Regions from separate parts of the Dickeya dadantii NCPPB 898 genome, predicted to be linked through region 2. Evidence: predicted binding sites of a transcription regulator. Region 2 holds the regulator's gene; each other region holds the start of a gene.
The links. Region 2 encodes CRP, which controls carbon source genes, mostly activating them, when cyclic AMP is high. Its sites were predicted from a motif close to ATGTGANNNNNNTCACAT; they were not measured.

Region 1: the regulator CRP is predicted to act here: its motif matches at 2,099-2,116, upstream of epd (erythrose-4-phosphate dehydrogenase).
Region 3: the regulator CRP is predicted to act here: its motif matches at 1,595-1,612, upstream of azuC (stress response protein AzuC).
Region 4: the regulator CRP is predicted to act here: its motif matches at 1,920-1,937, upstream of DDA898_RS17885 (iron-containing alcohol dehydrogenase).

Annotation. Positions count from the first base shown of each region.
Region 1 is NZ_CM001976.1:4,145,998-4,149,142, forward strand. Features, by position in the region: gene pgk (phosphoglycerate kinase) at 1-803, opposite strand, end outside; gene epd (erythrose-4-phosphate dehydrogenase) at 871-1,887, opposite strand; gene tkt (transketolase) at 2,212-3,145, opposite strand, start outside.
Region 2 is NZ_CM001976.1:4,334,172-4,337,316, reverse strand. Features, by position in the region: gene argD (bifunctional acetylornithine/succinyldiaminopimelate transaminase) at 69-1,292, shown strand; gene crp (cAMP-activated global transcriptional regulator CRP) at 1,381-2,013, opposite strand; gene DDA898_RS19515 (OsmC family protein) at 2,402-2,809, shown strand; gene DDA898_RS19510 (phosphoribulokinase) at 2,855-3,145, opposite strand, start outside.
Region 3 is NZ_CM001976.1:961,526-964,670, forward strand. Features, by position in the region: gene DDA898_RS04785 (ABC transporter substrate-binding protein) at 1-11, opposite strand, end outside; gene DDA898_RS04790 (multidrug efflux MFS transporter) at 171-1,364, opposite strand; gene azuC (stress response protein AzuC) at 1,694-1,771, shown strand; gene DDA898_RS04795 (hypothetical protein) at 1,965-2,633, shown strand; gene DDA898_RS04800 (tartrate dehydrogenase) at 2,948-3,145, opposite strand, start outside.
Region 4 is NZ_CM001976.1:3,976,820-3,979,964, forward strand. Features, by position in the region: gene DDA898_RS17875 (D-threonate 4-phosphate dehydrogenase) at 1-570, opposite strand, end outside; gene dtnK (D-threonate kinase) at 563-1,849, opposite strand; gene DDA898_RS17885 (iron-containing alcohol dehydrogenase) at 2,075-3,145, shown strand, end outside.

The DNA of each region.
Region 1 (3,145 bases), 190 kb from region 2:
GTAGCAGTTTCGGAGAATTCCGTAGCCACGCGAACATCGCTTGGTACCGGGATATCGCAGGTTTCCAGCAGTTTTTTCGCTTCCGGAATCAGTTCCGCTTCATACAGCGATTTACCGACGTTATGACCCTGAGCCGCTACGAAGGTGTTGGCGATACCACCGCCGACGATCAGCTGGTCGGCGATTTTGGACAGTGAGTCCAGCACGGTCAGTTTGGTGGACACTTTGGAACCGCCAACGATAGCCACCATCGGACGGGCCGGGTTGCCCAGCGCTTTGCCCAATGCTTCCAGTTCGTCGGACAGCAGCGGACCGGCGCAGGCGATCGGCGCGAACTTGCCCACACCGTGGGTCGAAGCCTGGGCGCGGTGCGCGGTACCGAACGCATCCATCACGAACACGTCGCACAGCGCGGCGTATTTTTTGGACAGCACTTCGTCGTCTTTCTTCTCGCCTTTGTTGAAGCGGACGTTTTCCAGCACCACCAGTTCGCCTTCCGCCACGTCGACGCCTTCCAAGTAGTCTTTCGCCAGACGTACCGGTGAAGACAGGCGATCTTTCAGGTAGTTCACTACCGGCAGCAGGGAGAATTCTTCGTTGTACTCGCCTTCGGTCGGGCGGCCCAGGTGGGATGTCACCATCACGCGGGCACCCTGCTTCAGGGCGATTTCAATGGTCGGCAGGGAAGCACGGATGCGGGCGTCAGACGTCACTTTGCCATCTTTAACCGGCACGTTCAGATCCGCACGGATCAGCACGCGTTTGCCAGCCAGATCCAAGTCGGTCATCTTAATTACAGCCATGGTGAATCCTCTTGTTGATTCTCTTTAAAGTCGCTTGAGTGAGGCGTCGGTATCCCGGCGCCGCCTATCAGAAACCGCAGGCCGCCATCGCCCGAGTTGTGTCCAACATTCGGTTGGCAAAGCCCCATTCGTTATCGCACCAGACCAGCGTCTTGATCAGATGCCCTCCGCTGACCCGGGTTTGCGTTCCATCGACAATCGCGCTATGCGGGTCATGGTTGAAATCTACGGAAACCAACGGCAAATCGGTATAGTCAACTATACCACGAAATGTATTCTGCGCTGATTGACGAAACAGCGTATTGATTTCACTTACGTTTACCGCGTTTTTCACACTGACGCTCAGGTCAATGGCCGTCACATTGATGGTCGGCACCCGCACCGAAATCGCCTCAAAACGGTCTTCAAATTTCGGAAAGAAACGGGTAATCCCCACCGCCAGTTTGGTGTCCACCGGAATGATCGACTGACTGGCCGCGCGGGTACGCCGAAGATCATGGTGATAAGCGTCAATCACCGGTTGATCGTTCATCGACGCATGGATCGTGGTGACGGTGCCGCTTTCGATGCCGTACGCATCGTCCAGCAGCTTGATAATCGGAATAATGCAGTTGGTGGTGCAGGAGGCGTTGGACACCAGCCGGTGAGCCGGCTGCAAATCCGGATGGTTGACGCCGTACACGATGGTGGCGTCGAGATCCGGCGCGCCGGGATGGGAGAACAATACTTTTTTCGCTCCCGCCGCCATGTGGGCTTCGCCATCGGCGCGGCTACCGTAGACGCCGCTGCAATCCAGCACAATGTCTACGCCGAGCTCCCCCCACGGCAGGGAACGAAGGTCCGGCTCATGCAGCAGGCGGATAGTGTCATCCCCTACCGACAAGCGATCGCATTCCTGACGCACATCCCACGAAAAACGGCCATGACTGCTGTCGTACTTAAGCAGGTGGGCAATCCCTTCGGCGTTAGCCAGCTCATTTATCGCCACCACCGCGATTTCAGCTCGCCGGCCGGACTCATACAGCGCGCGCAGTACGCTACGACCTATGCGACCAAAACCGTTTATCGCAATACGGATTGTCATGAAATTCCCTGTGTAGTGATAAAAGCATCGCGCATCATAGAATAATCAGTACGTCGTCAGGAATAAACCGCTTGTTGCGCGCGGTGTGCCGCCAATCGGATCCGCCAGGATTCTGACCGCCAAACGCTGTCACACCAACAACTGAAACGCTTCAGCTAGCATAAACGAATTGCCGGTCAAAGGAAATATGGCGACAGGGTGGATGCCAGAAGAGTGATCTGCGTCAAAAAATTACCGCACGGTTTGCTACCTAAAAACTGACGAGATCAAAAAAGGCCGGGAGACGATCCCGGCCTTGCAAGAGAGGCTAACGAAGCGATGTGCTTATTTCAGCAGCGCTTTCGCCTTCGCTACTACGTTGTCGGTGGTGAAACCAAACACGTCGAACAGTTTTTCTGCCGGCGCGGATTCGCCAAAGCTTTGCATACCGACAATCGCGCCATTCAGACCCACATATTTGTACCAGTAGTCAGCGATGCTGGCTTCGATCGCCACACGGGCAGCCACAGCAGACGGCAGCACCGCTTCACGGTAGGCCGCGTCTTGTTTGTCGAACGCATCGGTAGACGGCATGGACACCACGCGCGCCTTGACGCCTTCGTCGGTCAGCTTCTGCCAGGCGGCAACCGCCAGCTCGACTTCGGAACCGGTCGCGATCAGAATCAGCTGCGGCTGGCCGCCGCTGTCTTTCAGCACGTAGGCGCCTTTGGCGACGTCCGCCAGCTGCTGAGCGGTACGCTCCTGCTGCGCCAGATTCTGACGAGACAGAATCAGCGCGGTCGGGCCGTCTTTACGCTCAATGGCGTATTTCCAGGCCACCGCGGTTTCTACCTGATCCGCCGGGCGCCAGGTGCTCATGTTCGGCGTTACACGCAGGCTGGCCAGCTGTTCCACCGGCTGGTGGGTCGGGCCGTCTTCGCCCAGACCGATGGAGTCATGGGTGTAGACATAAATGCTGCGCACTTTCATCAGCGCCGCCATACGCACCGCGTTACGGGCATATTCGACGAACATCAGGAAGGTGGCGGTGTACGGCACGAAGCCGCCGTGCAGCGAGATACCGTTGGCGATAGCGGTCATGCCGAATTCGCGCACGCCGTAGTGAATGTAGTTGCCCGCCGGGTCTTCATTCAGCGATTTGGAACCGGACCAGATAGTCAGGTTGCTCGGCGCCAGGTCGGCGGAACCGCCCAGGAATTCCGGCAGCAGTTTGCCATAGGCTTCCAGCGCGTTCTGCGAGGCTTTACGGCTGGCGATC
Region 2 (3,145 bases):
GATTTTTTATGCATATTTAATGACTATATTTTCACTCGAAAACCACGGATATCACAACGGGGCAGCAAATGGCGACAGAGAAAGCAGCAGTAACACGGGATACTTACGATAAGGTAATTCTTCCGGTTTATGCACCCGCGCAGTTTGTGCCGGTAAAAGGCAAAGGGAGCCGTGTCTGGGATCAGCAGGGCAAGGAATATATCGACTTTTCCGGCGGCATCGCGGTAACGGCGTTGGGGCACTGCCATCCGGCGCTGGTGGCGGCGTTGAAAGAGCAGGGCGAAACCCTGTGGCATACCAGTAACGTGTTCACCAACGAACCGGCGCTGCGTTTGGCCACCAAACTGATCAATGCCACCTTTGCCGACCGCGTCTTTTTCGCTAACTCCGGTGCGGAAGCCAACGAAGCGGCATTCAAGCTGGCTCGCCATTACGCCATTACCCGCCATAGCCCGTACAAGACCAAGATCATTTCGTTTTATCAGTCGTTCCACGGCCGTACGCTGTTCACCGTTTCCGTCGGCGGCCAGCCGAAATACGCCGATGGTTTCGGCCCGAAACCGGCGGACATCGTGCATGTGCCGTTCAACGATCTGGACGCGGTAAAAGCGGTGATGGATGACCACACCTGCGCGGTGGTGCTGGAGCCGATTCAGGGCGAAGGCGGTATCACGCCCGCTACGCCGGCCTTCCTCAGCGGCGTGCGCGAGCTGTGCGATCAGTATCAGGCGCTGCTGGTATTTGACGAAGTGCAGTGCGGCATGGGCCGCAGCGGCAAGCTGTTCTCTTATATGCATTACGGCATCACGCCGGATATTCTGACCACCGCCAAAGCGCTGGGCGGCGGTTTCCCGATCAGCGCGATGCTGACCACGGAAGAGATTGCGTCGGTGATGGCGGTCGGTACTCACGGCACGACCTACGGCGGCAATCCGCTGGCCTGCGCGGTGGCGGAAGCGGCGCTGGATGTGATCAACACGCCGGAGGTGCTGTCCGGGGTGGTGGATCGTCATGCGCGCTTTGTGTCTGCGCTGGAGCGCATTAATGCGCAGTACGATATTTTCGACGAAATCCGCGGCATGGGTCTGCTGCTGGGCGCGCAGCTGAAACCGGCCTGGCATGGCCGCGCCAGGGATTTCCTGGCCGCATCGGCGGACCTGGGGTTGATGATTTTGGTGGCGGGGCCGGACGTGATCCGTTTTGTGCCGTCGCTGGTGATTACTCCGGAAGAGATCGATCAAGGCATGGCGCTGTTCGGGAAAGCAGTGGAGCAGGTGGTGAAAGGCGCGTAAGCCACGGCTTTTCTCTGCACTAAAACGACAAGAGCGTGCCTGGGCACGCTCTTTTTGATCCGGCTGATTTTGATCCGGTGGATGATAATCAGCGGGTGCCGTACACCACGATGGTTTTACCGTGGGCGGAGATCAGGTTCTGATCTTCCAGCATCTTCAGGATACGACCGACAGTTTCGCGGGAACAGCCGACAATCTGACCGATCTCCTGCCGGGTGATCTTGATTTGCATGCCGTCCGGGTGGGTCATGGCGTCCGGTTGCTTGGCCAGGTTGAGCAGGGTTTGCGCGATACGGCCGGTTACGTCGAGGAACGCCAGGTTGCCGACTTTCTGCGAGGTCACCTGCAGGCGTCGCGCCATCTGCGAGGACAACCGCATCAGAATATCCGGGTTGACCTGAATCAGCTGGCGGAATTTTTTATAGGAAATCTCAGCGACTTCGCAGGCGGTTTTCGCCCGGACCCACGCACTGCGTTCCTGACCATCTTCGAACAAACCAAGTTCGCCGATAAAATCGCCCTGATTCAGATAAGAAAGAATCATTTCCTTGCCTTCTTCATCCTTGATCAGCACGGCAACCGAGCCTTTCACGATGTAGTAAAGCGTCTCTGCTTTTTCACCCTGATGAATCAGAGTGCTCTTCGATGGGTACTTGTGAATGTGGCAATGAGAAAGGAACCATTCGAGAGTCGGGTCTGTTTGCGGTTTGCCGAGAACCATTCGCTGTTATCCTCTGTTGTAATTCACTGCGCAAATCACAGGGCTCAGAGTTCCCTGTACGGCGTGATAACATAGTTATAATTCAATTCCGTCCTGGCGGAATGACGTCAGGGAATATACTGAGGCTGTCTATAACCGTCATACTTCAGGCTGCAGGCGCGTTGGCTTTCCTGCAATCGAATTATTGAGGGTATATCGGATGACGCCAGTAAGCCGGCGGCTGGTCAGGCAGAGGCTCAACGCACACCGGTTTACGCCTTCGTTTGTAACACAGGTTGAGTGTAGTGTCTTGTGTTGTCTCGCTTCAGCATGATTAAGCTCTGATTATCAGACTTTTTTATACATAAGCGGTGTAAAATTTCAAAAATAATTGATTGAGGGCAAACTTATGCAGGCTCGGGTGAAATGGGTTGAAGGGTTAACGTTTCTTGGCGAGTCCGCGTCCGGACATCAACTGCTGATGGACGGCAACGCCGGCGATAAAGCGCCCAGCCCGATGGAAATGGTGCTGATGGCGGCAGGCGGATGCAGCGCCATTGATGTGGTGTCTATCCTGCAGAAAGGCCGCTACGATGTGGCGGACTGCGAAGTGCGCCTGACCTCTGAACGCCGTGAGGAAGCGCCGCGTTTGTTCACCGCCATCAACCTGCACTTTATCGTTACCGGCAAAGGGTTGAACGACAAGGCCGTGGAGCGTGCGGTGTCGCTGTCGGCGGAGAAATACTGCTCCGTGGCGCTGATGCTGGAGAAAGCGGTGACGATCACCCACAGCCACGAAGTGATCGCGCTCGACTAAATCGTCAGGCACGCGGCGGCGAGTTTCGGTGCTCCGCCGCGTCGCTTAGTCAATATGGTTGCCTTCTATTAATCGCTGCACCAGCGGCATCATGATCAGTTCCATCGCCAGCCCCATTTTGCCGCCCGGCACCACCAGCGTGTTGATGTGGGAAATGAACGAGCCCTGCAACATCGCCAGCAGGTAAGGGTAGTCAATGTGGTCCAGCCCCTGAAAATGAATCACCACGAAACTTTCGTCCATTGACGGAATGGCTTTGGCGGCGAACGGGTTAGAGGTATCCACCGTCGGCACGCGCTGAAAGTTGATGTGGGTGCGGGAAAACTGCGGGGTGAT
Region 3 (3,145 bases), 1.5 Mb from region 2:
TTAACAAACATGTCGTTGTTGCCAAACATAGTGAGCGCCTTTTGTCAGGAGTGCATACGTTTGCACAGGCGCTATCTTTGGCGACAAGGATGACAGAAACATGAATGCGGGATGAACAATCCGAGATGCTGGGGTGAGGAGGAAGCCGGATTCCGGCTTCCCTAAAGCGGTCAGCCTTTTTTCGGCATGCGGGCGAAGCTCACCATCAACTGTACGCCGTTAATCAGCACCAGCAGCGCGGTGACCAGAAACACCCAGCGGTAGCCCAACGTGGCGGAAACGGTAGAGCCGAGCAGCGGCCCGACCACGTTGCCGAGATACATGCAGGATTGGTTATACCCGAAAATGCGGCCGGTCACCTGCTGGCTGCTGTATTTCACCAGCAGCGCCTGCACCGCCGGCATCAGCGCGCCGTCGGCGAAACCCAGCGCGAAGCGCAAAATCCCGAGCTGAACCGAGCTTTGCACCGCCGACATCAGGAAGAACAGCAGCGCGCACAGGAACAGCGCCACGATCAGCACCCGCTGGGAACCGATGCGATCCCCCAACCGGCCGAGGCGCGGCGCGGACAACAGCGCCGACACTCCCGGCACGGCGGCGATAACGCCGCTGATAAACGCGATATTATCAATGTTGGGGGAGAGGTCGCGGATAAACAACGTCAGGATCGGGCTGATGGAGCCGTTCGCCATCTGAATCATCATGGTGGTGAAGCACAGGCTGACAATCAGCAGCGGATAAGGCAGCGAGGCGAACACCGCCCGGCCGCTGAGCTGCGCTTTTTTGCTGACGGTAACGGCATTTTCACGGATGGCGAACAGCGTGATGAGAAAGCAGATAAACAACATGGCGGAGGTGACGAAAAACACCATGCGCAGACCGATGGTATCGGCCATGAAGCCGCCGAGCAGCGGACCGATCAACACCCCCGCCACCTGCCCGGTGGACAACGTGCCGAGCGCCCAACCGCTGCGGCTACGCGGCACCTGCGAGGCAATCAGCGCCATGGCGTTGGGAATGTAGCCGGAGGTCAGCCCCATTAGCGCGCGCAGGATAAACAGCTGCCAGACGTTGGTGGCCATGCCTTGTAGCGCCATGACGATAGACATACCGAGCGCGGCGCGCAGCAACATCAGCTTGCGGCCCTTGCGGTCGGCCAGGCTGCCCCACAGCGGCGCGACAATCGCCGAAATCAGAAACGAGGAACTGAACACCAGCCCAGACCACAGATTGAGCGCGGTGTGATCGCTAACGCCCAGATGTTCGATGTAGAGCGGCAGGAACGGCAGTATCTGGCTCATGGCCATGCCGGTGAAAAAACATCCCAGCCAGGCGGAGAAAAGGTTGAGTTTCCAGGTTTCCATAGGGCAGGTTTTTACGTCGTCAGTGAAAGGCCGGGTCGCTCCCGCGCCAGTGCCACGCTGAATTACGCGACACCGCTAGTATGGCCGCTTTTGTCTTAGCCGGGAAATAATTTTATATATCAAAGAATAATCCAACCCCGGTGATTGATGGGTTTTTGGTTGCAAAGCGGTCGTCGAACACACTGTGGTGCCCAGATAAACAAGAAAACCAAAACGTGATTCTGAATTTTTTGTGATTTGAATCACAAAAGTGTTGCGTCAGGATTCAACAAAACGTACAATCTTTTACCAGAAAGTTCACAAATCATTCATTAGCCAAGGTGATCGACGTGCGTAAATTCCTGAAAAAACTTCTGGTCGCTTACATCAATGCTTACAAAGACATCCCGCCGGGTGCCATGCATTAATTGCCCTGAGCAGACCAAAATTAAATAAGAAGGCCGCTATGACAGCGGCCTTCTTATTTTTCGTTAGGTATGAACATACAGGCGGGCTGTAATTTCTTGGGTTATTGCGTCTGTTAGGGCTGGAAGATGGGTTCAACCGCGTAGCAGCAGCGGTGGGCCGGGTGCTATTGTTTAAATTGGTTAATAAACACACATGGTTTTTGATATTATCAATCTTAACAAAGTACAACAGGCTATGCTTACAATGTCACCAGTCCTCAACGATAGCGGGAGTTTTGATATGGCGATTCTTCCAATGTCATATAGTCCTGCCACTATGGCGCGGGAATACCGGAAAATTGGCGAAACGGGTGTGAACGGTCGTGCGGTGGATATTTATATTCACAGTGATCGGCACCATGCAGTGGCAATATATGGCGAACCCGATGACGTTGATGGTGATTTACGGCATGTTGTGGTAGCAAAGATTGACCTGAAATCCCGTAACAGCGACGACGAAACCGAAACTATTTTGGCTGTCATCGGTTATTACGAGAATCTGCAACCGGTGAATACCCATCCTGCCCAGGTTGAAGGCGTGATTGTCGCCAAGCGTGAACGAAACGCCAATGTCGCCAGCGCCATGTATAAGGCGCTCATTAACGACGGCATTGTGCTGGTTAGTGATAACCTTCAATTCCCTGGAGGGAAAGCACTATGGGCGCGTATGGCACGTAAAGAGATGGGTATTGATGGTTTGTATTCGACTCAGAACGGCGTGCTTTCTGGCCGTATGACGGTGAACGGATCCGATACGATGGCCGCAGTATTCCAGAGAGCGACATCTGGAGTCTTGCGCCGAATGAATCGCGAAAAGGGGTAGTGCTGGTAGCTGAACGCAAACGAGATGAATCAGCAGTTTGATGCAGCCTCAACCTGCGCAAAAACTTGCAGCGTCTAACTTGTGGTAGAAGTTCATACCTATTGACAAAGTCCCTGCCGGCGAGTCAGGACTTTGTCTGTAGTTTTAAGGCCGCTATGACAGCGGCCTTTTTCATATCTTCGCTTTTTGCTTCGTCGGTTTTATTTCAACTCACGTGTGTAACGGCTCATCGTCTTGGCGAATCATAGTTTTAACAAAGCATAGTTTTAACAAATCATAGTTTTAAAAAATTATAGTTTAAAAAAATTATAGTCTTAACGACTCAGCGCCTGCGCAATCGCCTCGCCCAGCGCGGCGGTGTTGCCGCTGCCGCCAAGGTCCCGCGTCAGCGGCGCATTTCCCGGCCCCTGTGCCAGCACCCGTTCAATGGCGCTTAGCACCGCCGCGCCGGCGGCGTCGTGACCGAGGTGTTCCAGCATCATCGCCCCGCACCAGATTTGGCCGATTGGATT
Region 4 (3,145 bases), 360 kb from region 2:
CGCCATCGCAATCACGGTTTCCACTCGCTCACGGTTAAGCGTATCCAGGAACTTGCGCAGCGCAATATGGGTGGTGACGTGGATCACCTTCAGTTTGTCGGTATACAGCACCATCGCATAGTCGCGGCTGTTGGTCAGCTTCGCCAGCAGTTCGGTGTGCCCCGGGTAGAGATGTCCGGCGGAGTGCAGCGCTTCCTTATTGAGCGGCGCGGTGGCGATTGCATGTACCTCGCCCGCCATCGCCAGTTCGGTGGCGCGCTTCACGCAGCGATACGCCAGATCGCCGGCCTGCGCCTGCACTACCCCTTTTTTCAGGCCCTGCGGATCGGCCAGCGGTTCGTCGATCACGTTGATAACGCCGGGAGCGAAACGCGCGTCGGCAGGACGCGCAATCTCATTGAGTTCTACCTGCGGTACAACGCCTAACGCCAGAATGCGGCGCAGCGTCTGCACGCAGCCCACCACCACCGCCGGCGCGCCGGACAGTTCACCTTCGGCCAACGATTTGATGATGATTTCCGGGCCGATACCCGCCGGGTCGCCCATGGTTACCGCAATAATTTTACTCACACACGCTCTCCTCAATAAAACGCAATACATTCAGCAGGGTAGCTTCATCGCCAAACCCGCCCGCTTTCGTCATCACGGGAATATCGCCTACCAGACTGTCCAGCAGACGTCCCCAGGGTACGCAGGAAGCAATCTGCCCATTGATGCGGAACCCACTGGCCTGCAATGCGGTTGCCGCGGCAATGGCGATATCCCCGCCGGATAAATAGAGCCCGCCCGGCCGCTGACGCTGCACAATGTGCCGCGTTAGCTCGCCCAGCCGGCGACTGATCGTGTCTCCCAGTTGCTGACGACTCATGCCGTAGCGCTGGCACAGACGGTCCACCTCAAATCGCTGGTTATCGTCGTGGCAGGTACGAATCACGCAGTGACGGCCCGCCGCCAGCGTATCCGCCGCCTGCCGACACGTTTGCGCCAGCGTATCGTCGCCGGTCGCCAGCAGCCCGGCGATATCCAGGTCAATCAGCGTGACGTCCGGACGCTGGCTGACCGCCTTGATCTGCAATTGAGCGATTTCACTCATCGAACCAATCACCGCCAGCAACGCGCGGCAGTGCGTCGGATACGCCAGATGCTGCGCCAGCGCCTCGCTCAGCCCGGCGGAACCGACCAGCAACGGTTTTTCCGCCAGTTGAGCCGCCGCCGCAATAATCCGGTCGAGGTCCTGCTGATGTTCAGCGTCCAGCACCACCAGCCGTATCCCGCTGTGCTGCAACTGTTGCAGCCGCGCCGCCAGATCGCCGTCGCGAACCTCGTTCAGGGACAGCACCGCCTGCGCCAGGCCGGTCTGTTCCGCCAGCCGCTCGCCGATTGACGCCGAAAGCACCGGCGTTTTCGGGTCGCTGGCGAACTCGGTGTCGGTCAGCAATTTACCGTGCACCCAGACCTGCCCGTCGCGGGTGATGCGGCCTAACGCCGGCGCCGCGGGCGCTATCAGCGCCAGCGACAAGTCGGCGGCGTTTAGCGCGGCTTCGATTTCCGCGCCCGGATTGCCGCGCAGCGTAGAGTCCACCTTTTTGACAATCCAGCCGTGCGCGCCGCTCTTGCGCCACATTCCCACCGCCTGCGCGGTACGTTCCGCCGCCAGCGAGGCCGCGACCGCGCGGCTGTCGGTGTTGACCACCAGCGCGTCGTCCGGCTGCCCGGCACGGATCGCCGCGGCGTCAAACATCACATTCACCCGCGCACCCTGCAGCGCCAGTCCGACGCCCGCATCGTTGGCACCGGTGAAGTCATCCGCCACCACCAATATCCGGGTAAGTTCACGCCCGTCCGGCATAGCCGCTCTCCGTCAGTTCGATGTCAGTTCGATTACCTGAAATTGATTATATTGAATCACGTTTGATTATATGTGAGCAACGTCAAATTATTCAAAACCAATTTAACCTATAAATTATCCACACAATGCGAGCAAAACGATTTTTTTCTGTCACATAAAAGAAATGTGATTGAAAAAAATCAGACTTATCCAGCTGAAGTCACAGCGAAAAGACAAGGTACCAGTATGAATATCAACAGCACCCTCATCAGCGGTTATCAGGCACTCCAGGATTTGGGCTACCTCCTGCGCGGCAGGCAGCACGTACTGCTGGTGACGGACAAGAATATCGTGGGGCTGGCCGGGGTACAGGCCCTGATCGCGCAACTGAAAGCGGGCGTACCGCAACTTTCCCTGATTGATAATGTGCCGGCCGAACCCAGCCAGCATGATGTGGCGGCCGTACTGCAACAGCTGCCGGCCACGCAGCCGGACCTGGTGGTCGGCGTGGGCGGCGGCAGCGTGCTGGACGTGGCGAAACTGCTGTCGCTGCTGTGCGCCGGTGAAGAGGGCATCACGCTCGACAGCCTGCTGGAAGGCCGCAAGCCGACGCGCCGCACCACCTCCCTGTTGATCCCGACCACCGCCGGCACCGGCTCTGAAGCCACGCCGAACGCCATTCTGGCGATCCCGGAGAAAGAAACCAAAGTCGGCATCATCACCCCGGTGATGCTGCCGGATTACGTGGCGCTGGTGCCGGAACTGACCACCAGCATGCCGGCGCATATCGCCGCGTCGACCGGCATTGATGCGCTGTGCCACCTGATCGAATGCTTCACCGCCACCATCGCCAACCCGGTAGCCGACAACTACGCGCTGATCGGTATGAAGAAACTGTTCGCCAACATCGAAACCGCGGTGAACGAGCCGGACAATCTGGAAGCTCGCCTGAATATGCTGTGGGCCTCCTACTATGGCGGCGCTTCCATCGCGCACTCCGGCACCCATCTGGTGCACGCCATGTCTTACCCGCTAGGCGGCAAGTACCACATCCCGCACGGGGTGGCGAACGCCATTCTGCTGGCGCCCTGCATGCGCTTCGTTCAGCACGCGGCGGCGGAAAAATTCGCACAGGCCTACGACCTGCTGCCGGATGCCGACCTGTCGCTGAGCACCGAACAAAAAGCCCAGGCGCTGGTGGATTACTTCACTGTACTGGTGAAACGGCTGAATCTGCCGTCTTCGCTGCAACAACTGGGGATCAGCCCGGACCACCTGCCGTATCTGGTGGAATCCGCACTGCAAGTGCAGCGGCTG